3 regions of the Afifella sp. H1R genome follow, and region 2 is predicted to be linked to each of the others. Evidence: riboswitches for the same ligand, from Rfam matches in the RefSeq annotation. Region 2 holds a riboswitch; each other region holds the start of a gene.
What was found. Region 2 has a riboswitch for thiamine pyrophosphate ahead of thiB (thiamine ABC transporter substrate binding subunit). Riboswitches for the same ligand answer to the same signal wherever they lie in the genome.

Region 1 (10,589 bases), 1.8 Mb from region 2:
CCAATGTGGCGGCCGAATAAAGCAGGAGCGTCACAGCGCCCGACATCACATCTTCCCCAACCCGCGTCTCTGCCACCCCCGAAAGGGTCGGATCGACGCTCCCCCGACGACACTCTTCTGAAAACGCATTCTCTATATTGAGGCAAGCGCGCAACAGACATGGCTGCTCTCCGGCGGCCCACAATAAGCCAGTTGCGTTGTCACCCCCATTTCTGTAAAGGCGGCGGCGGGACACTCCGCCCCAACGCGGAGCGCCTATCTGAAAGGGTAGACTGACATGACGATGATTTCGCAGCCGGCAGAGCGCCCGGCCAATCCCCGCTTTTCTTCTGGACCGACTGCCAAGCGCCCCGGTTGGACGCTTGATGCACTTTCCGACGCCTTCCTCGGCCGTTCGCACCGCTCCAAGGGCGGCAAGGCCAAGTTGAAGCAGGCGATCGAGGAAACCCGCGACATTCTCGGCGTTCCCGCCGACTACAAAATCGGCATCGTGCCCGCCTCCGATACCGGCGCCGTGGAAATGGCGCTGTGGTCGATGCTCGGCGCCCGTGGCGTCGACGTTCTTGCCTGGGAGAGCTTCGGCTCCGGCTGGGTGACGGACGTCGTCAAACAGCTGAAACTCGAAGATACGCGCACGCTCAAGGCCGAGTATGGCGCGCTCGTCGACCTCGGAGAGGTCGATTTCACCCGCGATGTGGTCTTCACCTGGAACGGCACGACCTCTGGCGTGCGCGTGCCCGATGGCGAATGGATCCCGGCCGACCGTGAGGGGCTGACGATCTGCGATGCCACCTCCGCCGCCTTTGCGCAGAAGCTGCCTTTCGACAAGCTCGATGTTGTCACCTTCTCCTGGCAGAAGGTCCTGGGCGGCGAGGCGCAGCACGGCATGCTGATCTTGTCGCCGCGCGCGGTGGAACGGCTCGAGAGCTACACGCCCGCCTGGCCGATGCCGAAGATCTTCCGCATGGTGAAGGGCGGCAAACTCAACGCCGAGATCTTCGAAGGCGCGACGATCAACACGCCCTCGATGCTGGCCGTGGAAGATTATCTCGACGGGCTCGCCTGGGCCCGCTCCGTCGGCGGCCTCAACGGCCTCGTCGGGCGCGCCGATGCGAATTTCGCCGTCATTTCCGACTGGGTGGCGAAGACCCCCTGGGTCGATTTCCTGGCGCATGACCCGGCGATCCGCTCCAACACCTCCGTCTGCCTCGTCATCGTCGACGACGAGGTGAAGGCGCTTTCCGAGGCCGAGCAGGCCGCCTTTGCCAAGGCGCTGACTGCGCGTCTCGACAAGGAAGGCGTCGCTTTCGACATCGGCGCCTATCGCGATGCGCCGGCCGGCCTCCGAATCTGGTGCGGCGGCACGGTCGAAAAGGCCGATCTGGAAAAGCTGACGCCCTGGCTCGACTGGGCCTTCGCCACGGAAAAGAGCGCGCTCAAGAAAGCCGCCTGACCTTTTCTTCGCCTGCGGGACAAGCGCCCGCGGGCGCTTCCCGATCTTTCACGAATTGACCGGCCTCCGGCGTGGCGACACGACCACCGCTGCAGGCCTCGACTAGGATTTTCGCCATGAGCAAACCCCGCGTACTCATCTCCGACGCCCTTTCCGAAACCGCCGTCGCCATCTTTCGCGACCGCGGAGTGGACGTCGATTTTCAGCCCGCCCTCGGCAAGGACAAGGATGCGCTGATCGCCGCCATTGGCGAGTATGACGGTCTCGCCATCCGCTCCGCCACCAAGGTGACCGACAAGGTGATCGCCGCCGCCAACAAGCTGCGGGTCATCGGCCGGGCCGGCATCGGCGTCGACAATGTCGACATCCCGGCGGCGACCGCCAAGGGCATCATCGTGATGAACACGCCTTTCGGCAATTCCATCACCACGGCCGAGCATGCGATTGCCATGATGTTCGCCTGCGCCCGCCAAATCCCGAAGGCCGATGCTTCGACCCAGGCCGGCAAATGGGAAAAGTCGAAGTTCATGGGTGTCGAGATCACCGGCAAGACGCTCGGCATCATCGGTTGCGGCAATATCGGTTCCGTCGTGGCGCGCCGTGCGCTCGGGCTTTCCATGCGCGTGGTCGCCTATGATCCGTTCCTGTCGGAAGACCGGGCGGCCGATCTCGGTGTCGAAAAGGTCGAGCTCGACGAGCTGTTCCGGCGTGCCGATTTCATCACGTTGCACACCCCGCTCACCGACCGGACGCGCAACGTCATCAATGCCGATGCGATCGCCAAGATGCGCGACGGCGTGCGCATCATCAATTGCGCCCGCGGCGGGCTGATCGACGAGCAGGCGCTGCGCGATGCGCTCGACAGCGGCAAAGTGGCGGCTGCGGGCGTCGACGTCTTCGCCCAGGAGCCGGCGAAGGAAAACGTGCTCTTCGGTGCGCCCAACGTCGTCTGCACGCCGCATCTTGGAGCTTCCACGATGGAAGCGCAGGAGAATGTGGCCCTGCAGGTCGCCGAGCAGATGGCCGATTACCTGACGACCGGGGCGGTGACGAACGCCCTCAACATGCCGTCGATTTCGGCCGAAGAGGCGCCGCGGCTCACGCCCTTCGTCAAGCTCGCCGAACAGCTCGGCTCGTTTGCCGGTCAGCTGACGGAGACGGGCGTGCGCCGGGTCCGCATCGAATATGAGGGCACGGTCGCAGAGATGAACACCAAGGCGCTGACCTCTGCGGCGCTGACGGGCTTCCTGCAGCCGCTCCTGCAGTCCGTCAACATGGTCTCCGCACCGGCCGCCGCCAAGGAACGCGGCATCCAGGTGGAGGAGACGCGCCGCGAACAGCACGGCGCCTACGAAACCTATATCCGCCTCACCGTCGTGACCGACAAGCAGGAACGCTCCGTCGCCGGCACGGTCTTTGCCGACGGCAAGCCCCGCATCATCCAGATCAAGGGCATCAATATGGAAGCGGAGCTGTCGGAGCTGATGCTCTACATCACCAACAACGACAAGCCGGGCTTCATCGGCCGAATCGGCACGCTTCTCGGTGAGAACGGCATCAACATCGCCCGCATGCAGTTCGGCCGCGACTTCGAGGGCGGCAACGCGATCGCCCTCGTTTCGGTCGACCACAAGATCTCGCCGGAGCTGATGGAGGCGATCAACCGGATCGAGAACGTGCAGCAGGTGAAGCCGCTCGTCTTCTGACGCGCTTCGATGCCTGATCGGCGGCCGGCCTGACCGGCCGCCATCATCCGAGAGCCGGCGCCGCAATGCGGGGTCCGGCTCTTTTGCTGCCCGCCGGCCTCCGGCGCGGGCGGCGCTCGCCGCCATGCCCTGCACCTCAGACAGGGCCGCCATCCGCTGCAACGCTTGACGGAAGGGGCCAAAGCAGGGCACTCGCGGTAGGAATTCCTGAAAGACGCTGGACGCAGAAAGGCCTCGTGTCATGGCCAATGTGGTGGTTGTCGGCTCGCAATGGGGCGACGAAGGTAAGGGCAAGATCGTCGACTGGCTGTCGGAGCGCGCCGATGTGGTGGTGCGTTTTCAAGGCGGCCACAATGCCGGTCATACGCTCGTCATCGATGGCGTGTCGTTCAAGCTGAGCCTGTTGCCCTCCGGAGTGGTGCGGCCGGGCAAGCTTGCCGTCATCGGCAACGGCGTGGTGCTCGACCCGCACGCCTTGATTGCGGAGATCGACCGCCTCGCCGAGCAGGGCGTGACCGTGACGCCCGAGACGCTTCGCATCGCCGACAATGCCGCCCTCATCCTGTCGCTGCACCGTCGTCTCGACGGGCTCAGGGAGAATGCCGCCGCGCCCGAGGCGAAGATCGGCACGACGCAGCGTGGCATCGGGCCAGCCTACGAGGACAAGGTCGGCCGGCGCTCGATCCGGGTCATGGATCTTGCCGAACCCGAGACGCTGCCGGCCAAGATCGATCGGCTTCTCGTCCACCACAACGCGCTTCTGAAAGGCCTCGGGGAGCCGGAAGTGTCGCGCGAAGACATTTTGGCCGAGCTCGAGGACGTGCGCGAACGGGTCATCCCGTTCTGCGATACCGTGTGGGCGCTGCTCGATGCGCGGCGCAAGGCGGGCGATCGCATTCTCTTCGAGGGGGCGCAGGGCGCGCTCCTCGACATCGATCACGGCACCTATCCTTATGTCACCTCCTCGAACACGGTGGCGGGACAGGCCTCGGCCGGGTCGGGGATCGGGCCTTCGGCGCTCGATTATGTGCTCGGAATCACCAAGGCCTACACGACCCGGGTGGGGGAGGGGCCGTTCCCGACCGAAGACAAAGGCGAGATCGGCAACTTCCTCGGCGAGCGCGGCCGCGAATTCGGGACCGTCACGGGCCGCAAGCGGCGTTGCGGCTGGTTCGATGCGGCGCTCGTGCGCCAGACGGTCAAGGTCTCCGGCATCGACGGCATCGCCTTGACGAAGCTCGACGTGCTCGACGGCCTGAACGAGATCAAAGTCTGCGTGGGCTACGAGGTGGACGGCCGCCGCGTGTCCTGGCTGCCGGCGGGCGCTGCGGCCCAGGCGCGGTTGAAGCCGATCTACGAAAGCCTCGAAGGCTGGCAGGAATCGACAGCCGGCGCACGAAGTTGGGTCGATCTTCCCGCCCAGGCGGTGAAATACGTCCGGCGCATCGAAGAACTCATCGAAGCTCCGGTCGCTCTTCTGTCGACGAGTCCGGAACGAGCCGATACGATCCTTGTCCGTGACCCATTTCAGGACTAAGCCTTGCCGTTAATCCACGGTTACACAGTTCTTCAAGCGTTATGCCCGATTACGTAGCGATCCTTAAACGCTCCATCGCCAGTCTTCCCGATGACGGGCCGGACATGCGCCAGGCGGTCTACGACCGCGCCCGCTCTGCGTTGGCGCGCCAGCTCACCGCCGTGGAGCCTCCGCTGCCCCCCGAAGATATCGAAGGGCATCATGCGGCGCTCGAAGATGCGATTGCCGTCGTGGAGGAAGATTTCGCGGCCGAGAGTGCCGGTGTCCAGGAGCCCGACGAGGAGCCGGCACCACCGCCGCCTCCACCCCCTCCGCCACCACCACCTCCTCCTCCCCCGCCTCCTCCGCCCCCGCCTCCTGCAAAAGAGGCGCCTCGGGCGGAACCGCCGCACGCCCGGGCCGTGCCCCAATATGGGGAGCGCGACCTTCGGGGAAGCGGCTCTGTTGGGGGCGGTGCTGCTGGCGGCGATTTCGCCGGAAGCCGGGAGCCGAAGCGGCCGGATGCTGCGGCCGGGGCTGGTCCCGCCGGCGCGCCCGTGCCGAATGTGACGTCCGAGGGCAAAGACGATTACCCGCAGGACGCCCGGATCGAGGGCGCCGGTGTCGAGGACGAAACGCCTTCTGCCCGCAAGTCGCGTTGGAAGAAGGAAAAGAAAGCCAAGGGCGAGGCCAGAGACGAGGCCGTTGCGGCACCGCGCCATGACGATGGCTCAGAGAAGGTGCGGACATCGCGCGCGCCGGCGCTGATCGCGACCGTTCTGGTTCTGTTGATCGCGCTCGGCATCGGAGCGGTCGTCTATTCGCAATGGGATACGATCGTCACCGCGTATGACGATATCTCCGGCCAGGTTTCCTCCGACGAGACGGCACAGGGAACGGCTCCGGGGAAAGCCGAGGACAACACCTCCTCGTCGCCTTTGACGGGCCTCATCGAGAGCCAGGGCGAACGCGTGGAAGGCAAGGACGAGGATCGTCTCCTCTCCGGGCCGGAAGCCGAGACGCCCGATACCGGACCTTCCACGAGCCAGGAAGAGCCGATGGATGCGCCACTCGACGGTGCGCCGAGCGATGAAGGTCTGCCGGACGACACGGGCGAATCAGATGGCGCTGGTCTGCCGGCCGACGAGACGCAGCCGGGCACGCCGGACGAGCTCTCCGAGACGGCGCCCTCCAACGACAATGCCGCGGGACAGGCCGCGAGCGGTTCGCTCGTCGGGCAAAGGGCGATCTTCTACGAGCAGGGCGAAGACGGTGCCGCCGGCAAGGCGGTGAACGGCGCCGTGTCGTGGTCGACGGTTCAGCGCGGGGACGGAGGTGCCGCCATTCAGGCGAAGATCGACGTGCCGGAACGGGATGCCGAGGTGACGATCACCATCTCCAAGAACAATGACGTCGCCTTGCCCGCGAGCCATCTCATCGAGATCGCCTTCACAGGTTCGCTCGACGACACGGTGGCTGTGCAGCGGGTGCCGGCCTTGGTGATGAAGCCCAACGAGCAGGCGCGCGGACAGCCGCTTGCAGGCGCTGCCGTCGACGTGACCGGGGATCTCTACTGGATCGCGCTTTCCGACACACCCGATCAGGTGGAGCGCAATCTGGAACTTCTGCGCAGTGGTTCCTGGTTCGACCTGCCGATCCTGTTCGAGGGCGGCAAGCGGGCCCTGATCACCTTCGAGAAGGGTATTCCGGGCGACAAGGTGTTTGAGAATGTGATGCAGAGCTGGGGCGATTCCTGATCGCCCCAGCCTGACTGGCTTTTACCGAACGGGCCTTTACCGAACGGCCTGGGCGTAGCTTTCCAGCTCCGGTACGGTCTCGATCAGTCCCTGATCCTTCATGAATTCCGCGAACCGCTGATAGCGGCCGGCGTCGAAGGCGCCGGGGCTTTTCGAAAAGCGGCCGACCGTATCCATGAAGGCGCGGCGATTGAGCTCGTCGCCGAGATCGGGATGCGCCTTCGTGAAGATCTCAAGCGCTTCCTCGGGATGGTTCGTGAGATAGAGCGTGGCGTGTTCGATCGCCTTCAGAAAGCGCGGCAGCCGGTCGTCGTCGAGCTTGTCTGAGCGCGCGATGAAGATGAGCTCGTCATAAGGCGGCACGCCGTGCTCCTCGGGATAGAAAGCGCGGCCGGGCTTGCCTTCGATGTCGAGCTGATTGAGCTCGACATTGCGGAATGCGCCGATGACGGCGTCGACGCGGCCTGCAAGAAGGGCCGGTGAGAGTGCGAAGTTGACGTTGACGAGATCGACGTCGTCGAGTGTCACGCCGCTTTCTCCGAGCATCATCTTCAGAAGCACATCCTCGAAGCCTCCAACCGAGAAGCCGACCGTCTTCCCCTTGAGGTCGGCGAGCGTCGTCACATCGCTGCCTTCCAGAACCACGAGCGAGTTGAGCGGCGTCTCGACGAGCGTTCCGAAGCGCGCCAGCGGCAATCCCTCGGCAACCTGGAGATAGAGGTTGGGCTGATAGGAGATCGCGACATCGCCTTCACCTGCCGCAACGAGGCGGGGTGGGGCGCTCGGGTCGGCCGGCGGGATCATTTCCACATCGAGGTCTTCCTCGGCGAAATAGCCCTTTTCCTGCGCGACGACGAGCGGCGCGTGGTCGGGGTTCACGAACCAATCGAGCAGCACGGTCAGGTGGTCCGCGGCTGCGGCGGGCGATGCCGTCAAGATGAGCGCCAGAAGCATCAGGCGCAGGCGGTCGAGCATGGTCATTTCCTCTCTTTTCGGATCATGTCGGGGTTTCGGAGATCGTCTCAGGCGATGCTCGCTTCTCCCGGCACCCAGCCGAGGAGGCGGCGCAGGACGAGATCGATCAGGGCGCGCAGCAGGATCGCCATGGCGGCGAGCAGGAAGAGGCCGACGAAGACGCGGTCGGTCTGCATGCGGGCATTGGCCTGCAGCATGACGAAGCCGAGGCCCGCGGATGCGCCGACCCATTCGCCGACCACGGCCCCGATCGGGGCGATCGCGGCGGCGACCCGCAGACCGGAGGCGAGGGCCGGCAGGGCGGCAGGGATACGGATGTAGCGGAAAGTGTCGCGACGCGAGGCACGGTTGAGCCTTGCGAGATCGAGAAGGCCCGGATCCGTGCGCTTCAAGCCGTCGGCAAAAGAGGTCGCGACCGGAAAATAGATGATGAGACCGGCCATCACGACCTTGGACGCCATGCCGAAACCGAACCAGATGACGAGAAGCGGCGCGATGGCGAAGACCGGAAGCGCCTGGCTTGCTGCCAAAAGCGGCATAGCGAGCCTTTCAAGTGCCGGCGACGCGACGACCAGGATCGCAGTCAGGGCTCCGACCAGCGCTCCGACGACGAGCCCGACCACGATCTCCGTCGCGGTGACGGCGGCGTTGCCGAGATAGTAAACGGGAAGGGCGGAGAAGGCCGCCACGAGATCGCTCGGCGCCGGCAGGATGAAGCGCGGCACGCCGGTTGCGCGCACGAGCCCTTCCCACAAGGCCAGGAGCGCGATCGCGATCGATAACCGGATTGCGAGAATAGCCAGCACGCGCCCCTTTCATGGCAGAGATCATGCGTGCTGGAGAGACTGAGGCCCGTCCCTTCGCCGGCATGATCCGGATCAGGTTCAAAGGGTTCGGCCGCCATCACGGCCATCTCAGCGCGGTTTGTCCGCACACCCCTCGGAAACGCCCACCATAACTTTCCGGCCGAGCCTTGCAAGCCGTCTCACGGCGCCGCTGGGGCGCGTTTGCGATCTCATCCGTGGTCCCGATGCGTGACAAGTTTGTCGCAGAGGGATAGAGGCGGGGAAATGCGTGTCCTCTTTGCCCCTTTTCGTTGGCTTTTCGATCAACCCTATCTGCTCTTGACGCTCACCTCGCTCTTCTGGGCCGGCAATGCGGTGGTCGCGCGGGCGGTGATCGATGATTTCTCACCGATCCTTTTCGCGCAGCTGCGCTGGGGTGGGGCGGCGCTGTTGATCCTGCCTTTCGCCATGAAGGCCCTGCGCGCGGACTGGCCCGTGATCCAACGTCATCTCGGCGTGCTGACGCTGATGGCTTTGTGCGGCATCACGCTCTTCAACACGCTTCTCTACTGGGCTCTCGAATATACGACGGCGCTCAACGTCGTGCTTCTGCAGGCGACGACGCCGCTTGCCATCGCCTTCGTCGTTTTTATGCTCTTCCGCGAGCGGCTCACCTTCGGCCAGCTTGCCGGGATCGTCGTCTCCCTCATCGGCGTCGTGGTCATCGTCTCGCGCGGGCAATTGCAGGTGCTGGCGCATCTGCGGCTCAATCCGGGCGACGTGATCATGCTGGTCGACGTCGTCATCTATGCCACCTACTCCGCGCTTTTGAAGCGGCGGCCGCCTCTTCACTGGCTGAGCTTTCTGGCGATCACCATCGGGTGGGGCGCCATCATGCTCCTGCCGGCAAGCGCGCTCGATCTTTTGCACGGCGGCCATATCGACATCAATGCAGCGAGCCTTGCCGCGCTCTTCTACGTCGCCGTTTTTCCCTCAGTGCTCGCCTATATCTGCTTCAACCGGGGCGTCGATCTCATCGGTCCGAACAGGGCGGGGCCCTTCTTCCATCTGGTGCCGTTCTTCGGGGCCATTCTCGCTGTCTTCGCCCTTGGCGAGACTTTTACCTACGCCCACGCTTTCGGCGGCGTGTGCATTCTCGGCGGCGTCTTCCTGGCGAGCCGGAGGCAGCGCCTCAAGAATCGGGTGGAGCCGGAGAGAAGCCTCTCTTAGGGCTCGTCACATGGACGCCAAAACCCTCCCCACATCTGCACGCGCCGCGTCAGCCGAGGCCTCTCTCGATCTCGGCAGCCTGACGCTTCTCGTCCTTCTGTCGCTCCTCTGGGGCGGCTCGTTCCTGTTCATGCGCGTCGCGGGCGCGGAGGTGCCGGTCTTCACGCTCGTGCTTTTGCGCGTCGGCATCGCGGCTGCGGCACTCTGGGTTGTCATCATCGCTTCGGGGCGGCGCCTGCCGAGCCGGGGTGGGATTTATCTGCGCGCGCTTTTGATGGGTTTTCTCAACAACGCCGTGCCGTTTTCGCTGATCACCTTCGCGACCGTGGAAATCGGTGCGGGCGCGGCCTCCATCCTCAATGCGACGACGCCGATCTTCACCGTTCTCATCGCGCATGTTCTGACGGCGGACGAGAAGATGACGACGAACAAGGTCACGGGCGTCGTTCTCGGTTTTCTGGGTGTTGCCGTGATGATCGGCCTACCGGCCCTGCGCGGGCTGACGGCCGATTTTCTGGCCGTTCTGGCGATGCTTGCCGCGGCGACGTCTTATGGGTTTTCGGCGGTCGTCGGAAAGGGATTTCGGGCGACCGATCCCGTCGTGGCGGCGGCGATGCAGCTTTCCGCATCGACCCTTTTGATGGTTCCGGTCGCATTCCTCATCGACCGGCCCTTCGCCACGGCAATGCCCGGCATGGCCGCGATCCTTTCGATCCTCGGCCTGGCACTTCTGTCCACGTCCTTAGCTTATGTGCTGTTTTTCCGGATTCTGGCGCGCGCCGGCGGCACGAACGCGATGCTCGTCACGCTTCTCGTGCCGGTGAGCGCGGTGACGCTCGGCGTCGTGCTGCTCGGAGAAAGCCTGTCGGCGGGGCAGTTCGCCGGCATGGCCATGATCGGCGCAGGGCTCGTCGTCATGGACGGACGGGCCCTGCGGCGATTGCGGGGCGGCTAGAGCGTCCCATCCCTTGAGGGACAGATTTCTCTGTTTCGTCTCGGGAGGGTGCGCCGCCTCAGGCGTCGGCGAGGAGGCGCTGCTGGGCGCCGCGGTCGCGTTCCTTGGAGGCGCGGATCATCGCCTTCTGCACCTTTTCGAAGGCCCGGACCTCGAGCTGGCGCACACGCTCGCGCGAGACGCCGAACTCGCCCGAGAGCTCTTCCAGCGTC
Region 2 (10,589 bases):
CGCTTTTCTCGAGAAGCGCCGCCCGACGGGCTTCGGCGTCGCGGTACATGGAGCGGAACTTCAACACGGTGAAAGCCTGACCGCCCTGCCCGATGCGCGTCTGCCGGAAGAAGACCGGGCCGCGGGATTCAAGCTTGATGGCCGTTGCGATCATCAGCATCAGCGGCGCGAAGAAGAGCAGACCCATGCCGGATCCGAAAAGGTCGAGGGCACGCTTGGCCCGCTCGTCGGCCGTCGGCACCACTTTCTTGGCCCGGGCGTCCTGCCACGCCCGCATCATGAACTCCGGGTTACCGACGATGTAGCGGCGGAACATGCGGCGCGGCTCGATTGCCAACCGCCAGATCCATTCCAGCCCGGCGCTACGCAGCATGCGAGGGGCCCGCGACACACGGCCCGCCCAGAAATCGAACTGCGCGCCGACACCCATCACCAGCCGTGCGTTGATGCGATGGCGGTTACGGGCGATCCACACATCCTGACGCGGCACACCCAGAGCGACGAGCACGATATCGGCACCCGAAGCATTGATCTCGTCGATGATGCGATCCTCTTCTTCCGAGTAGAAGTAACCATGACGAGTGCCGGCAACCTTCAGGGCCGGCGCGATCTTACGGGCCGCCTCCGAAGCTTTCCGCGCAACGCCTTCCGCACTTCCGAGAAAATAGATGGACAGGCCGAGAGCGGCAGCCTTGCGGCACAGCGGGACGAACAGGTCGGTGCCATTCAGGTTCTCGACGAAGCGCTTGCCCTGCAGTTTCGCAGCAAGCTGCAAACCCGAGCCGTCGGGCAGCAGGTAATCCGCTTTCTTCAGCGCCCACTGGTAGATCGGCGTCTTGGCGGCGACATTCATGCAATGGGCGTTGAGGAACGCGGCAGTGCGACGGGCGCCGCCCTTCAGAAGCGCTGCAAGCGCGTCTTCCGTCTTTGCGTTGACGATATCGAGCGAGAAGAGAGAGATCTTGTTGAGAGAAGTCATTTTGGCCTCCAGAAATCCGTTGGCCAAACAATACTCATCTCGACGAGAAAATAAATCGAGCAAGGGAACAGTTACAGCATCCGTAGAATATCAAAACTACACAGAAGCGCATGTATAGTCTCGATCGAGACAAGTCCTACCCTTTAGGATAGGCGGTTCCTCTCCGATCACGCCGTGATCGGGCGGGTGCCCGCGGGCGACGCCCTCGATTAACCGTTCATTGGATGCTATGCGCTACGTCCACCAGTGGTTGAAACTGGTGAGACCGCCCGGACCTTCTGCAAAGCGGCGGAGATCGCAAAGCCGGAGAAAAGACGGAAGTGCCCGCTTGGGGAATGTGCGGTTTCGCCTGAAAGGTGATGTTGATGGATATTCTGATCGCTGACGATCATGAACTCGTCCGAGACACGATCTGCGCATTCCTGGAACGCGAGCCGGATGTGCGCGTCGTCACAGCCAGCGACTTTGCCGAAGCGATCGAGCGGATCGATGCGCAGGGCCCCTTCGATCTCGTCATCCTTGATTACAACATGCCCGGCATGGACGGTCTGGAAGGCCTCGCCCGCGCCAAGGAGCATAATAAGGGCAACCCCGTCGGCATCATTTCCGGCACGGCCAACCGCAGCGTGGCGGAAGAAGCGCTGGCGGCCGGCGCCGCCGGCTTCCTGCCGAAGACGATCGCCGCCAAGTCGCTGATCCACGCGGTTCGCTTCATGGTGGCTGGCGAGCAATATGCCCCGCTCGATTTCATGCGAGCACCGAGCGAAGAAAATGAAAATCCTCTGGCCGCCAAATTGAGCAAGCGGGAGACGGAGGTCCTGGGCGGCCTCGTCCGTGGAGCCTCCAATAAGGAAATCGCGCGCGAGCTCGATTTGCAGGAGGTCACGGTGAAACTTCACGTCAAAACGCTCTGCCGCAAGCTTCAGGCACGCAACCGCACGCATGCTGCCATGATCGCCAAGGATGCGGGGATGTTCTGAGGGGGTCTCTCATTCGAGACCTTCGGATAGATTGGGCTATTCCAAAGGATAGGTCGCGCGGCGAAATAGACCCTAAGTGCACCATTGCACGCACGCGAAGAGCAACGCCTTCCGCTAAGCATTTGTCACGACGAGGAGTGCAGTGATGAATGTTCATACCAATCGACTGGAAGGCCCATACAGCCCTCATGCAGAGGAGGCTGCGGCCGACAACGCACGCACCGGTGGCCGGGGCCTGTTCGCGCGCCTTGGCGCTGCGGCGGGCGGTATTTCCCGCTTCATGCCCCGCCTGACCCGCACGCGCATCACCGCACTGTCGCCCGTGCGCCTGCTGCGCGGCGGTCGCGTCGGCGACTTCCAGCGCCTGCCCCGCTACGCGCTGGTCATCTTCGCCGGCCTCGCCGCGATCTGGGCTCCGGTCATCCTCTACATCTCCACCGCACCTCTGCGCTTTCAGTCCGAGGCAGCGATGATCATGCCGGGAGCCGGCTCTTCCAGCTCGGTCAACCTTTCCGACATCGGCCAGGCCTCGACCTCGGCGAGTTCGCCTTATTCCAGCTCCTCCATCAGCCCGACCGTGACCTACAAGAGCCTGATCGAATCCCGACGCGTGCTTGAACGCGCAGCGGGTTCGCTGCAGCTCGAAGTGCAGGAACTCGGACGTCCGCGCATCAAGCTCCTCGATCAGACGAGCCTGATCCGCCTGTCGATGACAGGTTCCTCGCCGGAGGAAGCCGCAGACAAGACCGAGGCCATTCTCGCGGCCTTTCTCGGCGAATTGGACCAGCTGCGCAGTGACGAAATGGAGAGCCGTGAGATCTCCACGATCGACACTGTCCGCGAGCACCAGAAGGCCGTTGAGGCCATTCGCCTTAAAATCAGCGAGCTGCAGGCAAAGACCGGGCTGGCGAGCGCGGACCAGCATCTCGAACTCGTGACGATGATCGAGCAGATGGGCCAGCAGGTCGTCTCCACGACGTCGGAGCTGCGGGAATCGGAGGAGGCCGTCGTGGCCCTTTCGACGATGCTCAACGTCGATGCCGACAACGCCTCGTCCATGCTGCGTCTGCACGGGGACATCGAGTTCGCCGCCCTTTCGGAAAACGCCGCAGAAGCTTCGGCAAAACTCTCCAGCCTCAGCGGCCGTTTCGGACAGAGCCATCCCCAGGTCGTCGAGGCGCGCAACAATTACAAAGGCGCCAAGGCGCGCATGGATGATCGCGCACAGGTCGTCACCGGCCTGCCCGTCGTCGCCATCTGGGAGCAGGTCGATCCCTCTTCGCAAGGCGAGCGGTCGGCGCTCCTCTCCCAGCTTGTCGACCTCGTCGCCAAGCGGGATGGCCTGGCCGCGCGGGTTGCCGCTCTCAAGCAAGAACACGAAGCCGGTAAAGAGCGTGTGCGGGATCTCGTCGAGACGGCGTCGCGCCTCGACAGTCTCAACCGCGACTACAAGGTTGCCGAGGCTGTCTTCGCATCCGCCCTGGCGCGCATGAACACCACACGCAACGACGTCTTTGCCTCGTATCCGATGGTGCAGGTGATCGAGCAGCCTTCGATCGAATGGGAGCCGTCTTCGCCCAACAAGAAAATCGCATTGGGCGCGGCGGGCGCAGGCTCCCTTTTCCTCCTGATGGGTCTCGCCCTCGCCTGGATGCGTCGTCCTCTGATCGACCGTCTCCTGGAAAACGAGGAAGCTGGCGATGAAAACGCCGATGCCACAGCGTAACCTGCCGGAGAATCTCGTCTTCTGGACGATCTCTCTGACTTGGTTCTTCTACGCCTTCGGCGCGCTCTACGTGGTGGGACCAGTGATCTCCTGGTCCCTGGCCGGTCTCGGCTTCCTGTCGCTTTACCTCGGTCCCGGCCTCAGGCCGGACCTCAGGCCCACCGGCTCGGTGCCGCCGATTATCTGGGGCTGGATTGGCGGCATGCTGGTCATGCTGGTCGCCTTGTGGGTCGGCCATTTCGACTGGGGCCTCGGCATGGGCCAGACGATCAAGTCCTCGATCGGATGGGCAAAAGGCTGGGCGATGGTCGCCCTCGTTCCCTTCGCCGGGGCCATTTTGAAGATCCGCCGGGACGTCGTCATCCGCAGCCAGTGCATCGTCGGCGCATGCACGGTGGCGCTCCTGCCGATCCTCCTCGTCGCACCGTCGATCGGCTTGCCCGAAAAGATCTTCGTTTCGCCTCTGAAGGCGGTCGGCGGGCCGGGGCCGGAATATTTCTCCGTCTACTTCTATACGCTCGATCCATCGAGCTGGACGCCGCGCTGGCAGTTCTACGCGCCATGGTCCCCCTTTGCGGGGCTCCTCGGCGTCGTCATGGTTCTCTTCGCGCTCGAAGACCGCAGCCGCTTCTGGATGGCGATGGGCATTCTCGCCGGCCTGGCGATGGTTTTCTTTTCCAAGTCGCGCATGAGCCTCGTCGCCCTCTTCGTATGCGCTGTCGGCCCGCGCATGATGCCGCTTCTTGCCAAAAGCGCCGCCTGGCAGCTCGCCGCAGGCGTCGCCGCATCGATGGCTGCGCTCGGCACATATCTTCTGCAGGCCGTGCAGGATGCGGTTTCGGCCTTCAAGGGCGCCAGAGCCGATAGCACGCGTGTCCGCGAGACCCTGCAGCGCATCGCGTATGAGCGCTGGCAGAGCGAGGCCGTGTGGTTCGGACACGGCACGGTGCAGCCAGGGCCGCATGTCGTCGAGTACATGCCGATCGGGAGTCACCACACCTGGTATGGCCTCCTGTTCGTCAAAGGCCTGGTTGGAGTCTGGGCTCTCCTCGTCCCGCTGGTTTGGCAGTTCTGGATCGTCGCGGTCGATTCCGTCAAAGGCCGCCGCGGACGGCTCCCTCTCGGCATCGTCCTCGTCTTCATCATCCTGAGCTTCGGCGAGAACATCGAGATCGAAGCCTATCTCCTGTGGCCGGCGTTGCTTCTCCTCGGCATTCACGCCCGCGAAATGGAGCGCGACCGGGTGCCCGCAGGATCAAGGAAAGCTTGAGGACAGCCCGGCATGCAACTTTTGCGCACATTCGACTCCCCCTGACGCCCGAGCGCAGAGCGCTCGGCGGGCACAGGCACCGAGGTCGAACAGGGTCCAACTCGGGCTCGGCCGCGCCGAGCCTTGTGCCTAGGCGCTGAGGAACACATGAATGCGGTAGTCATGATGATCGAGGCAGCCTCCACGATCATCCTCGCCATCATATTTCTCGCTCTTCTTGGAGAGCGCCTGGAGGGTTCCTTCTGGCGTCGGAGCATCGCGTTCGGCCTCGTCTTCGCAGCGACCGGTATCCTCGTCATGCTCAACCCGGTCGAGCTGATGAATGGCGTGCGCACCGATCCGAGAAATGCGGTGGTGGCGCTCTCCGCAGCATTGGGCGGGCCGGTATGCGCTCTCATTACCGCCGTTCCGATGATCGCGCTCCGCCTTCATTTCGGTGGCGTGGGGGCCGTTCCCGGAGCCGCCAGCATCGCTTCTGCCGCGATCTGCTCCAGCCTTCTCTGGTATGCCTGGACGAAGTACCTCGGGCGCGAGGCGTCGCAGCGCTATATCCTCTATCATGCGCTCAGCGCAGCCGTCGTGCCCGCCCTGGTCATCGGCGTGATGACCGCCGTGCCCTGGGAGATCTTTCTCAAGTCGGCCTCTCTCTTCGTCCCGGTGAACTTTGTAGCTGTCCTCCTGATGGGCCAACTCGTCATTCGCGAATACCAGCGGCGCTGGGCGATGGCCGCAAACAACGAAGCGCAAGCGCGCTTGCAGGCGACCGCCAACAATGCCCCGGGGGTCTTATTTCAGATCGCGCGGAGCCAGGATGGCCAGCTGGACCTGCGCTATATCTCCGATGGTGCGAGGCGCATCCTCGACATGGACCCGGAGGATTTCGTCCAGGATCCGACCAAACTCACTCGGCTGATTTCCCGCCAAGACGGCGAAAAGTTACGCCTCGTTTTGGAGGATTCGGCAGAGACCCTGGAGCCCTGGGCTTTCGAGGCGCAATGCATGCATCCCAGAGGCCGGATCCTTTGGGTGCGCGCTGTGGCAGAACCGCGGGGCTACGGGGATGACGAGATCGTCTGGGACGGCTTTGCCTATGATATCAGCGACCAGAAGCGCTCCGAGCGGATGAAGAACGACTTCATCTCCACGGTGAGCCACGAATTGCGCACCCCTTTGACCGCGATCCACGGCGCGCTGGGGCTCGTCGCTGCAGGAGGAGCAGGTCAACTCAGCGCAAAAGGCAACAGCCTCGTTTCGATCGCCTATGCCAACAGCGCAAGACTGGTGCGTCTCATCAACGACATTCTGGATATCGAGCGGATCGAATCCGGAAGGATGCACTTCGACATTCGACCTCTCGCGATCCGCCCCCTCCTCGAAGCGGCCGTCGAGGCGCTGTGCGCTTACGCAGCGGAGCTTGAAGTCTCGATCGAGATCGAAGAGACCGCTCCCGGTCTCGTCTGTCTGGCCGATCAGGATCGTCTCAGCCAAGCCTTCGTCAATCTGATCTCCAATGCGGTAAAATTCTCCCCGTCAGGAGGCACCGTTCGCATACGCATTGCACAGCGAGCAGGCCGAGCCCGCATCTACGTGAGCGACGAGGGGCCGGGCATCCCGCAGGAATTCCACACCCGCATCTTCACAAAGTTCGAACGGGCCAACTTCTCCGACAACCAGAAGGTTGGTGGCACCGGTCTCGGCCTTTCAATCACCAAGGCGATCATCGAGCACCTCAACGGCGAGATCGACTTCCGCAGCACAGAGGGCGGCGGGACGATTTTCTTCGTTGACCTGCCGAGTTTTCCTGCGATGCACCAGCTTGCTGCAGAACGCGACAGCCGCAAGCTCGCAAGCGCCTGAATATCGTCTTCCCGCCACCAATTGATAGACAAGCCGCATGGCGAAAACGTCTCCGCTGAGACGCTCTAATCACGCCACCAAATCGGTTTGCAGGCCCGCCGCTCCCCCGAACCGAATCTGAGGCGAAGGGGAAGGTGCCGAGCCCCAACTCCCGCACGCCGTTGGCAAATTCCTCGATATCCATCCGCGCCTTCCCGCTTCGCCGACGTCACATGGGTCATCGGCGCCAGCACATCGGGGAGGTTATGGATCGGGTGCTCGTCATTGGTGGGAACCTTCGTCGTTTAGATCGAGGTCGCCAAGGCCCGGATCATCGCTCGATGCTTGTCGGGCCGGCGCATTTCCACTAGGTCTGAAGACGCTCACACGGGGTGCCCATACGGGCTGAGAGGCTTATCCGCCAACCCGCTGAACCTGATCCGGCTCGCACCGGCGGAGGGATGGAGAGCTTTCGTTGCCGCGAATGCGCCCCTTCCCGCTTTCAAACGACAAGGAGGCGCCCTTGGGCTCGCTGCAATCCCCTTCCATCTTCATAGCATCAGCCGTCGCCGCACTGTTCTTCGGCGCAATCGCACCCGCCGCAGCGCAGGAGGAGAAGCCCTCGCTGACGGTCTACACCTATGAGAGCTTCGTTGCCGATTATGGGCCGGGGCCGCAGATCAAGGCCGGTTTTGAGGCGGTTTGTGGCTGCACGGTGAAATGGGTCGGGCTGGAGGACGGCGTTGCGATCCTCAACCGTTTGAAGCTCGAAGGTGCTTCGACATCGGCGGAGGTCGTGGTCGGGCTCGACACCAACCTGACCGCTGAGGCCAGGGCGACAGGGCTCTTCGCACCGCATGGCACCGACACATCTGCGGTCGACGTGCCCGGTGGCTTTTCCGATCCAGTTTTCGTGCCCTATGATTATGGCTGGTTCGCCGTCGTCTACGACAGTGAGGCGATCGATGCCCCTCCGCAAAGCCTGGAGGAGCTGGTCAGCGGCGATCCGGAGGAGAAGATCGCCATCCAAGATCCTCGCAGCTCGACACCGGGTCTCGGGCTGCTTTTGTGGATGAAGAAAGTCTATGGCGACAGCGCCGAAGCGAAATGGCGAGAGTTCTCCGAGCGTACCCTGACAGTGACGCCGGGCTGGAGCGAAGCCTATGGGCTCTTGACGAGCGGCGAAGTCCCGATGGTGCTGAGCTATACCACCTCGCCCGCCTATCACCTGATCGAGGAGGAGAGCGACCGCTACCGCGCGGCAGCCTTCGATGAGGGCCATTACATCCAAATCGAGGTCGCCGGCCGCATCGCAAGCTCCGAGCACCCAGATCTCGCCCGCGACTTCCTCGCTTATCTGATCTCGCCCGCGGCGCAGGACGCGTTGCCGACCACCAACTGGATGCTGCCGGCCGCAGCGACCGCCTCGCCGTTGCCCGCCGCCTTTGAGCAGCTGGTGACCCCGGATAAGACCCTGTCTTTCGATCCCCAAACGGTAGCCGACAGCCGACGCGCCTGGACGCAGGAATGGCTGCAGGCGCTCGGTCGCTGAGGCTCTCCGCGCGTCCGATGACAGGTTCGACAGATCGACGTTGGCGTGTCGCGGCAGGACTTGCCGCCGTTGCCGCGCTCGCCGTGTTTTTGGGCGGCGCATGTTTCGCCTTGCTCGCCCAAGCCGATGCGGCGCCGGACCTGCTTGCCTTGGCATCGGACCGCTATTTGCGGGGGGTGGTGCTGTTCACGCTGGAACAGGCGGCCCTTTCCACCCTCCTTGCAGTGGCCGGTGCCCTGCCGCTTGCAGTGGCCCTCCACAGGGCTCGGTTTCCCGGCCGCGGCCTCGTCCTGCGTCTGTTCCTCCTACCGCAAGCCCTGCCGGTGCTGGTCGGCGCCTTGGCGATCATCGCGGTGTGGGGCCGCAACGGCGTCGTCTCGGATCTGGCCGCCACCCTCGGATTCGATCGCCTCAACGTCTATGGGCTGTCCGGCATCCTGATCGCCCACACCTTCTTCAACCTGCCGCTCGCCGCCCGGCTGATGGTCGCTGCTCTCGACGGCGTGCCGGCAGAAAGCTGGAAGCTCGCCGGGCATCTTTCTCTCACGCCCCTCACCACCTTCCGCGTCCTCGAATGGCCGGCAATCCGCACCGCTCTGCCGGGCGCGACGAGCCTCATCTTCATGCTCTGCGTCACCAGTTTCACGCTGGTCCTGACATTGGGTGGCGGGCCGGGCGCCACCACCCTGGAAGTCGCGATCTATCAGGCCCTGCGCTACGATTTTAATCCGGGCCTCGCGGTTTTCCTGGCGTTGATACAGATTGTGCTGACCGGCCTTGCGGTCGCCGTCACGCTGCGGCTCGGCCAGACAACGCCCGGCGGCTTTACACTCGGGCGGCGGGCACGGCGCTACGACCCTCACCAGGGCTTCGTTCGCGCGCTCGATCTCGCGGTTCTGACCGTGGGGATCGCCTTCGTCCTCTCGCCGTTCATCGCCACGATCGTTGCCGGTCTGCGCTCCGATCTGATCGCACTGCTGGCCGATCCAAACGTCCAGCGGGCCGCGATGACAAGCGGCGTCGTGGCGTTCGCGGTGGCGACACTCGCGCTCTTGCTCGCCGCGCCTCTCCTCTTGGCGCGACAGGCATTGGAAAGTTCTCCCTCTTCGAGGGGTCGCGCAGCCTGGCGCGGGCTCTTCGAGCTGTCGGGCAGTCTCGTGCTCGTGGTGCCGCCGATCGTCATCGGCGCCGGCTGGTTTCTTCTGCTGCGCCAGGTGACGGACGTTTTCGCGGCGGCACCCGTCGTCGTTGTCGCCACCAATGCCGTGATGGCGACGCCGTTTATCGTGCGTATTCTCGCACCGGCGCTTGCCGCCTCGGCACAGCGACACGATCGCCTTGCCGAGAGCCTCGGCCTCTTCGGGCTGGCGCGGCTGCGCCACGTCGAATGGCCCGCGCTGAAAGCGCCGCTGGCCCTTTCCTTCGCCTTTGCGCTCGCCCTGTCCCTCGGAGATCTTGGTGCGGTGGCGCTTTTTGGCAGCCAGGATTTCGTCACCCTGCCCTATCTGCTCCTGCAGCGCATGGGCAGCTATCGCACCGCCGACGCAGCCGGGCTGGCGCTGCTGCTCGGGGTCTTGTGTCTCACCCTGATGGCACTCGCGGAGCGCGGGTTTCGCCGGGAGGAAGGCCGATGAGCGCCCTGCCCGCCCTCGTCTTGGACGGCCTAAAATACACCTATGAAAGCGCCCCGATGCGCTTCGACCTCACGGTCGCGCCTGGCGAATGGCTGGCGATCATCGGCCAAAGCGGTGCCGGCAAATCGACCCTCCTCGACATCATCGCCGGCTTTCTGATGCCCGAGCGCGGCCGGGTGACGATCTCCGGCGCCGACATGACGGGCGTGCCCCCCTCGCAACGCCCGCTCAGTTTCGTGTTTCAGGAGAACAATCTCTTTGCCCACCTGAGCGCCGTGCAGAATGTGGGGCTCGGAATTTCCCCGAGATTGCGGCTGGGCCCGGCCGAGCGGCAGCGGGCGGCTGAAGCGCTGGAGGCCGTCGGCCTTGTGGGCTTCGAAGACCGCAGGCCGGGGGAGATGTCCGGCGGCGAACGCCAGAGGGTCGCGCTTGCGCGCGCCTTTGTCCGCCAGCGCCCTCTGCTCCTGCTGGACGAGCCGTTTGCCGCGCTCGGTCCCGCCCTGCGCAGCGAAATGCTGGCGTTGTTGCGCGATCTACAGCGTCGGGCCGGAACGATGACGGTGCTGATGGTGACGCATCATCCGGAGGATGCCCTGGGCTTCGCCGACAACG
Region 3 (10,589 bases), 990 kb from region 2:
GATGACGATGGCAAAGAGCGGGATGAAAAAGCTCTTGGCGAAGGCGATCGCGGTTGCATCAGCGAGCGGCAGATGAACAACCGCTGTGAAGCCGCAGAACATCGCAATGACGGCAAAGAGGATGCGTCCCGCGTGAAGGAGAGGGCGCCGCGTCGTCAGCGAACCCGGAAAGCCCCGGATGATCAGCGGCAGGGCGGCGAGAAACATCACCGACTGACGAACGACCAGGATTTCAGCGACCGGCAGCCTCGTGCCGATGAGCTTGATCAGCGTCATCATGATGGTGAAGAGAACGGTGGCGACGATGATCCAGGCGGCACCACGAAGATTGCCAGGCAGAGCCTGAAACCGTTTCGTCAGTCCGGCAGATGTTTCGCCGAACCGGCCCGTTCCATCCATGGCGTCTATTGACGCTTCGTCGCATTCTCCGTCAAGCTGTGGGCGGTCTTTCGTTCGTCGGCGCAGGCTCCCCGCTCGCGCCTGTCTCTCCTGCTTTCACGACGGATAATTGCGCTAATGACCGATCTGGCACCGCCAAAGTTTGGCATGGGGGCACGGGTGCGCCGTGTCGAGGATGAGGCTCTCATTCGCGGTGAGGGCCGCTACACGACCGATGTGAAGCCGGCCGGCACGCTGGCCGCCTTTGTCCTGCGTTCGCCGCTTGCGCATGCGCGCTTCGACACGCCGCGTCTTGAGGCGGCGCGAAAGGCGGAGGGCGTGAAGCTCGTGTGGACGGCAGCCGATGTCGCCGACATGGCCGCCATGCCCTGTCTCGGATCGGGGCCGGCCAAGGGCGAAATGCGCAAGGCCGAGGCGCCTGTTCTCTGCGAAGGCGTGGTTCGGCATGTGGGGGATGCGGTCGCTTTTGTCGTCGCCGATACAATCGAGAATGCGCGCGCAGCGGCGGAATTGATCGAGATCGATTATGAACCTCTGCCGGTTGCGGTCGGCACCGATCGGCTGCTCGAGACGGACACGCCGCTCGTATGGCCGGAGCACGGGACCAACCTCGCCTTCGAGTATGAGGTGGGAGACGCGGCCGCGACGGATGACGCGTTCGCCAGGGCCGACAAGGTCGCCCGGCTCAGCCTCGTCAACAACCGCCTCGTCTGCAACTATATCGAGCCGCGCGCGATCGTTGCCGAATACGATCCGGGGCAAGAACGCTGGACGCTGACGGTCGGCTCGCAGGGCGTGCACGGCATGCGCAAGGCGGTCGCCAAAGCGATGCAGGTGGATCCGTCGCGCCTTCGTGTCGTCACGCCGGAGGTCGGCGGCGGCTTCGGCCCCAAAATCTTCGCTTACCGGGAATATCCACTCGCGGCCAAAGCGGCCTTCGTGCTCGGTCAGCCGGTGCGCTGGGTCTGCGATCGCAACGAGCATTTTCAGTCGGATGTGCAAGGCCGCGACAACTTCGCGGAGGCGGCCATGGCGCTCGATCGAGACGGCCGCATCCTCGCCATGAAGGTCGATCTCACGGCCAATATGGGTGCCTATCTCTCGCAGTTCGGGCCGTATATCCCTTGGGTCGGGGTCTCGATGACGACCGGTCTTTACGACATCGAGATCGCCCATGTGAGCGTCAAAGGCGTCTATTCGAACACCGTGCCGGTCGACGCCTATCGTGGTGCCGGGCGTCCCGAAGCGGCATTCCTGTTGGAGCGGCTGATCGACGAGGCCGCGCGCGTAGCGGGTCTGGCTCCAGATGAAATCCGGCGGCGCAATTTTATCCGGCCGGAGCAATTGCCGTACGAGACCGTCACCGGACGGCTGTATGATACAGGCGAATTCGCTGGGCACCTGGATCGGGCGCTGGAGGTGTCGGACCACGCCGGTTTCGAGACGCGCGCTGCAGAGAGCAGGGCGCGCGGACGGCTCAGAGGCATCGGGATGGCGAGCTATGTCGAGGCCTGCGCTTTTGCCGGCTCCGAACCGGCGAAAATCGTGCTCGAAGACGACGGCCATGTCGCGCTTTTCATCGGCACGCAGGCGACAGGGCAGGGACACCGCACGGCCTATGCCCAGTTCGTGGCCGAGCGGCTCGGCCTCGATCTCGATCAGATCCGGGTGCATCAGGGCGATACCGATGCGCTGGAAACGGGCGGCGGCACGGGCGGCTCACGCTCCATCCCGCTCGGGGGTCCGTCCGTGCGCATCGCATCGGACAATCTTGCGGAAAAGCTCAAGGATCTGGCGGCCGATGCGCTGGAAGCGGCTGCGGGCGATATCGAGCTTGCCGCCGGAGAGGCGCGGATCGTCGGGACCGACCGGGCGATTTCGTTCGCCGACCTCGCCGCCAAAGCAGGCGACCGCGCCGAAGTGACGGCGATCGGAGAGTTCAAACAGGCGGAAGCGACCTATCCGAACGGCACGCATGTCTGCGAATTGGAGATCGATCCGGAGACGGGCAGCACGCGTATCGATCGCTACACCATCGTCGACGATTTCGGGGTGAGCGTGAATCCGCTGCTGCTCGAGGGTCAGGTGCATGGCGGTGTGGCGCAGAGCATCGGCCAGGTGCTTCTGGAGAACACGGTTTATGACGAAGACGGGCAGCTTCTGACCGCAAGCTTCAGCGATTACGCCATGCCGCGCGCGTGGGACACGGTTTCCTTCCATTTCGAGACGCGCAACGTGCCTTCGACGCACAACGTCCTCGGCATCAAAGGTGCCGGGGAGGCGGGAACGATCGGCGCGACGCCCGCGGTCATGAATGCCGTTGTCGATGCGCTTTATCGAGAGTACGGGATCCGCCATCTCGACCTGCCGGCGACACCGCTGCGGGTGTGGAATGCCATTCAAGCCGCAAAGGCGGCGCTCCCCGAACAACGAGGCTAGGGTGACCAAAGACGAAGCGGACTGCCGGCGTAACGCGCGGCAGAGCCGAGGCGGTGGGCAATCGTGACTACAGCGACCCGCGCCATCATTCTCAAGGTCAGCTCGACCATTGCCTTCGCGCTGATGCTTTCCTGCATCAAGCTCGTCGGCGAGCGTGTGCCGACCGGCGAGATCGTGTTCTTTCGCTCCGCCTTTGCGCTCGTTCCGCTCCTCGGCATGCTCGCCTGGCAGAACAAGCTCAAGGAGGCCGTGCGCACCAAAGATCCCTGGAGCCATGCCCGTCGCGGCCTCATCGGGGTGACCACGATGATGCTGTGGTTTGCCGGCGTCCAGCGCCTGCCTCTGCCCGAGTCCATGGCGATCAGCTACGGCGCGCCTTTGATGATCGTCGTGTTGGGCGCCCTGATCCTGCACGAAACGGTGCGCATCTATCGTTCGACCGCCGTTGCGGTCGGTTTCGTCGGCATCATGATCGTGCTGTGGCCGCGCTTCGATCTTCTCTCAAGCGGTGAACTCGGCGGGCGGGAATTCGTCGGCTCGCTCTGCGCGCTCGGCTCCATGGTGCTGACGGCGGTGGTCGCGATCCTCATCCGCAAGATGACGGCGACGGAATCGACCTCCGCCATCGTCTTCTATTTTTCCGTCACGTGCACGGTCGTGGCGCTTTTCACCATCCCGTTCGGATGGGTCATGCCCGATACGGAAGAGTTGATCCTTCTGACCCTGTGCGGGCTCTTCGGCGGTCTCGGGCAGATCTCCCTGACCGCCGCCTATCGTTATGCCGAGACGTCGACGATCGCGCCTTTCGAGTATGCCTCGATGATCTGGGGCACGATCGCCGGCTATCTGCTCTTCAATGAAATTCCCGGGATCAACGTTGCCGTGGGCGGAGCGGTCGTCATCGCTGCCGGCATCTTCATCATCTACCGCGAGCATCAATTGGGGCTGGAGCGGCGAAAGATGCGCAAATTGTCGACGCCGCAGGGGTGAGGCGGATGAGCCTCAGAACGCCTTGAAGGTGGGAATCGTTTTGGTGTCCTGGATGCCTTCGATGACGTGCACCTTTTCCTGCACGAAGCGGCCGATGTCGTCGTCGGGGCTCAGATAGAACTTTGCCAGAAGGTCGTAATCGCCTGCTGTGGAATAGATTTCAGACGCGATCTCGGCGTCGGCCAGGGCGGTTGCGACCTGGTAGGCCTGGCCGAGCTGGCATTTGATGAGTACGAAAAACGGGGTCATGGCAGTCTCCTTGGCCGGGAGAAAACCGCAACTGTCCGGTCGCGGCAAGGGCCAAGCGGCCGATGCTTGCAAAGCGGTTCCGAGACCACTAGATCGGAAGACGTCTCAGGGGGTGCCGCTGCAATCTGTAGGTGGCTGAGAGGCGATCCGGCCAACCCCTCGAACCTGATCCGGTTAACACCGGCGGAGGGATGGGATGATGCCGAGAGATCCTCGTCGTTCATTTGCTTCCGCTTCGGGCCGGGTCCGAAGTGGGAGAATTTCATGCCTATGACGATCGACGAGGTCTTTGCGGCGCTGACGGATCTGCGGGCGCGCCAGCCTCTCGTCCAAAACATCACCAACTTCGTTTCGATGAGCGTCTCCGCGAATGCGCTTCTCGCCCTCGGCGCGTCGCCCGCGATGGTGCATGCGGAAGAAGAGGTCGGCGATTTCGCCAAGCTCGCGGACGCCCTCGTCGTCAATATCGGCACGTTGTCGCCCGCCTGGCTGCGCGCCATGAAAAAAGCCGCCGAGGCCATGGGGGAGCAGCAGAAGCCCTGGGTGCTCGACCCGGTGGCGACGGGCGCGACGCCATACCGAAGCGAGGCCGCGAACACACTCCTGTCCCTGCGGCCGACGATCGTGCGCGGCAATGCGAGCGAGATCATGAGTCTCGCAGGCGAGGCGGGCGCACTCGGCAGGGGGGTCGATTCTCTTGCCGCCTCCGATCAGGCCGTTGCGGCGGCGAAGGCGCTGGCGCGGACATCGGGAAGTGTCGTTGCCGTGACTGGCGCGACCGATTACGCGACAGATGGCGATGAGGTCGTTTCGGTCACCGGCGGGCATGATCTCATGCCGCGCTCGACCGCCCTCGGCTGTGCGCTTTCCGCCTGTGTCGCCGCATTCTCGGCCGTGCGGCCGCCGCTCGAAGCGGCGATCGCCGGGCTTGCCGTTTATGCCGCTGCCGGCCGGATCGCCGGTGAGCGATGCGGCAACGGGCCTGGCCATCTTCCGGCCGAGCTTTGTGACGCGCTTTTCCGCATGGACAAGGATCTTCTTGCCGCTCATTCCGGTATTGGCGCCGGAAGCGGGGAGGCGAAATGATGCGTCATCCGTTCGATCTTTCGCTCTACCTCGTCACCGATCCGAAGCTTTGCGGTCCGCGCAATTTTTTCGAGACCGTCGCTGCGGCCGTCAAAGGTGGCGTGACGCTGGTGCAGCTGCGCGACCCCGACGCCGGCACGCGCGAACTCGTTGCCATTGCGCGTCGCCTGAAGGCGCTGTTGGAGCCCATGGGCGTGCCTCTCATCGTCAATGACCGCATCGATGTGGCGCTCGCGGCCGAGGCTGACGGCGTGCATCTCGGCCAGAGCGATATGGACGGCGCGGATGCAAGGCGGCTGATCGGCGAGGAACGCATCCTCGGCATTTCCGTCGGCAGTGTGACCGAGCACGAGGCGTCCCGGGACGCTCTTTCTGGCGCCGATTATATCGGGGTCGGGCCGGTCTATACCACGGCCACCAAGCCCAATGCCGGTGCGGCGATCGGCCTGGAGGGGCTTGCCACGGTCACGAGGGATGTCGGGCTTCGATCCGTTGCCATCGGGGGCATCGGCGCTTCCAATGCCGCTGAATGCATCGCTGCCGGGGCCGAGGGCGTTGCCGTCGTGTCCGCCATCATGGGGGCGGACGATCCACAAGCCGCCGCCCAGGCGCTTCTTGAAGAAATTCGTACAGCGAAGGACACACAATGACGGCCATCGCACTTTCGATTGCAGGCACAGACCCGACCAGCGGCGCCGGCATCCAGGCCGACCTCAAGACTTTCTCCGCCCTTGGCGTCTATGGCGCGACGGTGATCACGGCGCTGGTCGCCCAGAACACGTGCGGTGTGAGGGCCATTCACGACGTGCCCGCGGATTTCGTGGCGGCCGAGATGGATGCGGTCTTCTCCGACCTCGCCGTCGGTGCGACCAAAATCGGCATGCTCTCGAAGCCGGAGGTCATCGAGACCGTGGCGGAGGGGCTGACGCGGTGGGAGCCCGGTCCCGTCGTCCTCGACCCGGTGATGGTGGCGGCCTCCGGCGATCCGCTCATTGCCGATGAGGCCGTGACGAGCCTGCGCGAGAGACTTTTCCCGCTTTCCGCCGTGATCACGCCCAATCTGATGGAAGCGGCCCGCCTGCTCGACGAGGAGCCTGCGGACAATTCCGACACCATGCTGCGCCAGGCGCAGGCGCTTGCCGATTTCGGCGCCGGGGCGGTCCTTCTCAAAGGCGGGCATGGCAACGGCGATGAAGCCGCGGACCTGTTGTGGTTCGAAGGCGAGGCCCATTGGTTCAGCGCGCCGCGCATCGACACCAAGAATACACACGGTACCGGCTGCACGCTGTCCTCGGCGATTGCGGCGGGGCTTGCCAACGGGCTCGGCCTGCCGGAGGCGGTCGATGCCGCCAAAGCTTATGTCCACAACGCCATCGTCAATGCGGACCTCCTGGAGATCGGCAAGGGGCATGGACCGGTTCACCATTTCTACCGGCAGTGGAGGAATGGATGAGCTCCGGCCACAGCCTCAGCCGGCGCGGCCTTCTCACCGGAGGGGCGGCGGTCGCAGGTGCTGGCGCACTTGCCCGACCGGCAGTCGCCCAAAGCCGCATCGAATGGTCGATGGTCACGTCGTGGCCGAAGAACCTGCCGGGTCCCGGCGTTTCGGCGGAACGGATCGCACGCGATATCGAGACCGCGTCCGGCGGGCGCATGGTCGTGCAGGTGCATGCGGCAGGTGAGATCGTCCCGGCTCTTGCCGTGTTCGATGCGGTGTCGGAAGGGACAGCCGAGATGGCGCATACCGCCTCTCTGTTCTGGGCCGGCAAGGCGAAGGTCGCTCCCGTCTTCACCGCGGCGCCTTTCGGCCTGACCCCTCTGGAGCATATTACCTGGATCGACCATGGCGGCGGTCAGGAGCTGTGGGACGAGCTTTATCGCCCGTTCGGGGTGAAGCCGTTCATGGCCGGAAACACCGGCTTTCAGATGGGCGGCTGGTATCGCGGCGAGATCGCCTCGCTCGACGATTTCAAAGGCCTCAAGATTCGCATGCCGGGCCTCGGCGGTGAGGTCGCGCGCCGGCTCGGGGCAACGCCCGTTTCGCTGCCGGCATCGGAGATTTTGCCGGCACTCCAGTCGGGGACGATCGACGCGACGGAGTTTTTGGGGCCCTGGTCCGATCTCGCCATGGGATTCTGGCAGGTCGCGAAGAACTATTACTGGCCGGGCTTCCACGAGCCGAACGGAACCGGCGAGGGCCTCGTCTCGATCTCCGCGTGGGAGAAGCTGCCGGACGATCTCAAGGCGATCGTGCGTCATGTCCTTGCGGTGGAGAACATTCGCGGTCTGGGCGAGGCCGAATGGGAAAATGCTCGGGCTCTGGAACAGCTCACGCAGGAAAAGGGCGTGGTGCTCCGGCGGTTTCCCGACGATTTCCTGGCTGCAGCGCGTCAGGCGTCCGACGAGGTCTTCGACGAGCTTGCAGACGCCGGCGGCGTGCAGGTGGAGATCGTCGAAAGCTACCGCTCGGCGCGGGCACGGATGCAGCCCTGGTCGGAAGTGAGCGAGGCGGCGCTTCTCGCCGCCCGCCGTTGATTTAAGCGCTCTCGCCTAACGCGTCGAAGGGCAGGGCGCGCCGCAGGGGGCGCAGGCGACGACGTCGCTCGTTCCCGTCTGATGCAGAGGCGGTGACAGGAGATGGTCGGCAAGAACGAGCAGGAGCCCGAGCGTCACGAAGCCGAAAAGAAGATAACGCGCCATCACCGCCTCAATTCGCCAGACCGAAGGCAGGCCTCATTCGGATCCCGATCAGAGTGCCGAGAAAGGCCGACGCGAACCAGATCCAGCCGTGCAGGGAACCCGAGGCGATGCCGCCGAGGAAGGCTCCGATGTTGCAGCCGAAGCCGAGGCGGGCGCCGTAGCCCATCAAAAGGCCGCCGATGACGGCGGCAAGTGCGGATTTCGCGCTCGGCAGAGGCGCCTTGGCGAAAGATCCCGCAAGTGCGGCGGCCGCCATTGCGCCCAGCACCAGGCCGATATTCATCACCGAGGTGACGTCTGCGAGAAGCGAGGTGTGCAGCGCCTGATCGCCTTTCGGCCATTGCCAGAACTCGTACGCCGACATGTCGATGCCGATCGCCTGTGCCGCCTTCGCGCCCCACAGAGCGAAACCATAGGTGATCGTCCAAGGATGGCCGGCGATGAGGAGCGTCAACAGGTTGAGCACGACGAGCGCCCCACCAGCCCACAAAAGCGGCCAGGGTCCGCGCCAGAAATGGCCGGGCTTCCTGGCCGGGGCCATGAAGTTCGCCCGCTTTTCCATGGCGAAGGTGAGGGCGCCAACGAGCGCAAGGCCGACGAAGATTGCGATCAGCGCACCCGGCACGGTCAGGAGCTCGGCGAGGTTGACCGGATCGAAGCCCGGCTGGTCGAGCCACCAGGGGAGCTGAATGGAGCCCACGACCGAGCCGATGATGAAGGCGACCAGCGTGATCAGCATCCGGCCTGAGCCCCCACCGAGGGTGAAAAGCGTGCCTGAGCCGCAGCCATTGGCGAGCTGCATGCCGAGGCCGAAGAGGAACGAGCCGACAATGAGCGAGGTGCCGACCGGTGCGATCGCGCCCTGGACGGTCAAGCCGGGCACCATTCCGTTGATCAAAGGAATGAAAAAGAGTGCCGTGAAGGCGATCACCCAGAGCTGAGCTCGGAGCCCGCGCCCATCGCTCTTCGTCACGCAATTGCGCCATCCGGCGGTGAAGCCGAAAGCGCCATGAAGAAGCGCCGCACCAAGGCCTGCGCCGATCAGGAACAGCGAGGCCATCTTTGGCGAAACCTCGTAGCCGATGATCAGCGTGCCGAGCAGGAGCGCGGCTGCCGCGAAGGCGAGGGCAGAGCGGTCGATCGCGGCGACGATTTCGGCAGCGGATGCGGGAGCCCCGCTTCCCCGCGCCGTTTCAGCGGAGACGGACATTCGATCTCTCAGGTTGTGATGTCGACAGGAAACGGCGGGCTTAGCCGTTGCCGTTCCACCAGGCCTTGATGTCGTCGAGGCGGCTGCGCTCGCTCTCGACCGGATTGTCGGGGTTTTCCGTCCAACCCACCATGGAATCGTCGTAGAGCGTCACGTTCTTATGGCCGAGAACTTCCGACAGGACGAACCAGTTCATCGAGGCCCAGTGCCCGGTGTTGCAGTAGCTCACCACCTCGGCTTTCGACTGCGCCGCAGCCTCCGGCAGAAGCGATGCGGCGACTGTCTGCGGCACGACCTTGCCCGTTTCCGGATCAAAGAAGACCGACTGGTCAAGATTGATGGCGCCGGGAAGATGACCGAAGCGCTTCGCAGCCGGATGCTTTTCCTTGCCCTTGAACTGCTCGGCCGGACGGCCGTCGAGAAGAACCGTAGAGCCGTCATCGAGATGCGACCGGACGTCATCGCTCGAGACGAGCAGTTCGGGCTGCAGTTGCGCCTTGAAGTCGGCGGCAACGATTTCGGGCGTATTCGTTGCAAGCGTCGTGCTCGGATCGGCATTCCAGGCGCGGTAGCCGCCATTCAAAATGGCGAGGTGATCGAGGCCCGCGAGCTTGAGCGTCCAATAGATGCGCGTCGCGCCGCCGAACTCGCTGGAGCTCGAGGCAGCCGGGACGATGACGATGGTCTCGTCGCCGGAAATTCCCAGGCCGCCGATATGTTTCTCGAGAGCCGAAAGCTCCGGAAGCTGACCGGGAACGCCGTCACGCGTCGCGCGCCAGCCGCCCGGATAGGGTGCGTGGACGGCGCCCGGAATGTGGCCTTCCGCATAGGGATCGGATCCGTCCGCCTCGCCCCTCGTATCGAGAACGACGAGATCCGGCTGGTCGAGATTGGTCTTGAGCCAGTCGACGTCCACGAGAGGCCCGGGAACGTCGGTGGCGTGGGCGTGGCCGACAAAGCTGAAGCATGCTGCGGCCGTGAGAATGATGGCGGCTGCCAGTTCCACGGGAACCAGCCGGCCGAAAAGGCGATGATGGGTCATGCGACCTCCGAAATGTGACGTGGCGCCGACCCGGGGGGAAGAGTGGCGCCACCAGCGTCATCTGTGATGACGGAAACTGAGAACGGTTCTCAATGTAGGGCGGAGACAGGCTCCTCCCAAAGCATGCCGATGCGCCTTGCGGCGACAGAGCGCATCTCTGTCCTGCCGAGTGGACAATCGGGAGAAAGTTATTCGCTCGCTCGCAGCGAGGCATTCCGGGGGGCGCTTCGCCGGCACACTTCCGGCTTTTCGAAGCCAGGTTGTATGTGTGTGAAGCTTCTTGTCGAGGTGTAGAGATCTGCGGAGCTCAAGGCGGAGATATCCAAGAAATACTGTTTCACTAGACTTCCGCAACGGCAATCGTGGCGGTTTTGTCACAATCGCTTACCGAAGACGGGGAGCAGGTCCGGTGTCAGCGTTCCGCGATTGCTTGTCCTAAAGACGCATGGCTTAGTGCTGCCACATGTGAGCCAA

Region 1: another riboswitch for thiamine pyrophosphate. It lies ahead of L0F51_RS09710 (ABC transporter permease); the one in region 2 lies ahead of thiB (thiamine ABC transporter substrate binding subunit).
Region 3: another riboswitch for thiamine pyrophosphate. It lies ahead of thiM (hydroxyethylthiazole kinase); the one in region 2 lies ahead of thiB (thiamine ABC transporter substrate binding subunit).

Annotation. Positions count from the first base shown of each region.
Region 1 is NZ_JAKEDY010000001.1:2,057,260-2,067,848, reverse strand. It holds gene L0F51_RS09740 (hypothetical protein) at 1-46, opposite strand, end outside; gene L0F51_RS09735 (phosphoserine transaminase) at 278-1,453, shown strand; gene serA (phosphoglycerate dehydrogenase) at 1,570-3,159, shown strand; gene L0F51_RS09725 (adenylosuccinate synthase) at 3,401-4,696, shown strand; gene L0F51_RS09720 (hypothetical protein) at 4,738-6,432, shown strand; gene L0F51_RS09715 (ABC transporter substrate-binding protein) at 6,469-7,407, opposite strand; gene L0F51_RS09710 (ABC transporter permease) at 7,455-8,213, opposite strand; TPP riboswitch at 8,246-8,357, opposite strand; gene L0F51_RS09705 (DMT family transporter) at 8,478-9,422, shown strand; gene L0F51_RS09700 (DMT family transporter) at 9,433-10,377, shown strand; gene rpoH (RNA polymerase sigma factor RpoH) at 10,436-10,589, opposite strand, start outside.
Region 2 is NZ_JAKEDY010000001.1:291,230-301,818, reverse strand. It holds gene L0F51_RS01425 (WecB/TagA/CpsF family glycosyltransferase) at 1-979, opposite strand, end outside; gene L0F51_RS01420 (response regulator transcription factor) at 1,345-1,959, shown strand; gene L0F51_RS01415 (hypothetical protein) at 2,105-3,685, shown strand; gene L0F51_RS01410 (hypothetical protein) at 3,672-4,955, shown strand; gene L0F51_RS01405 (ATP-binding protein) at 5,103-6,812, shown strand; TPP riboswitch at 7,169-7,270, shown strand; gene thiB (thiamine ABC transporter substrate binding subunit) at 7,276-8,343, shown strand; gene thiP (thiamine/thiamine pyrophosphate ABC transporter permease) at 8,361-9,977, shown strand; gene thiQ (thiamine ABC transporter ATP-binding protein) at 9,974-10,589, shown strand, end outside.
Region 3 is NZ_JAKEDY010000001.1:1,277,496-1,288,084, reverse strand. It holds gene L0F51_RS06145 (DMT family transporter) at 1-399, opposite strand, end outside; gene L0F51_RS06140 (xanthine dehydrogenase family protein molybdopterin-binding subunit) at 517-2,838, shown strand; gene L0F51_RS20130 (DMT family transporter) at 2,902-3,828, shown strand; gene L0F51_RS06130 (Lrp/AsnC ligand binding domain-containing protein) at 3,841-4,077, opposite strand; TPP riboswitch at 4,176-4,286, shown strand; gene thiM (hydroxyethylthiazole kinase) at 4,342-5,163, shown strand; gene thiE (thiamine phosphate synthase) at 5,160-5,813, shown strand; gene thiD (bifunctional hydroxymethylpyrimidine kinase/phosphomethylpyrimidine kinase) at 5,810-6,616, shown strand; gene L0F51_RS06110 (TRAP transporter substrate-binding protein) at 6,613-7,698, shown strand; gene L0F51_RS06105 (hypothetical protein) at 7,714-7,863, opposite strand; gene L0F51_RS06100 (YeeE/YedE family protein) at 7,871-9,073, opposite strand; gene L0F51_RS06095 (sulfurtransferase) at 9,114-10,115, opposite strand.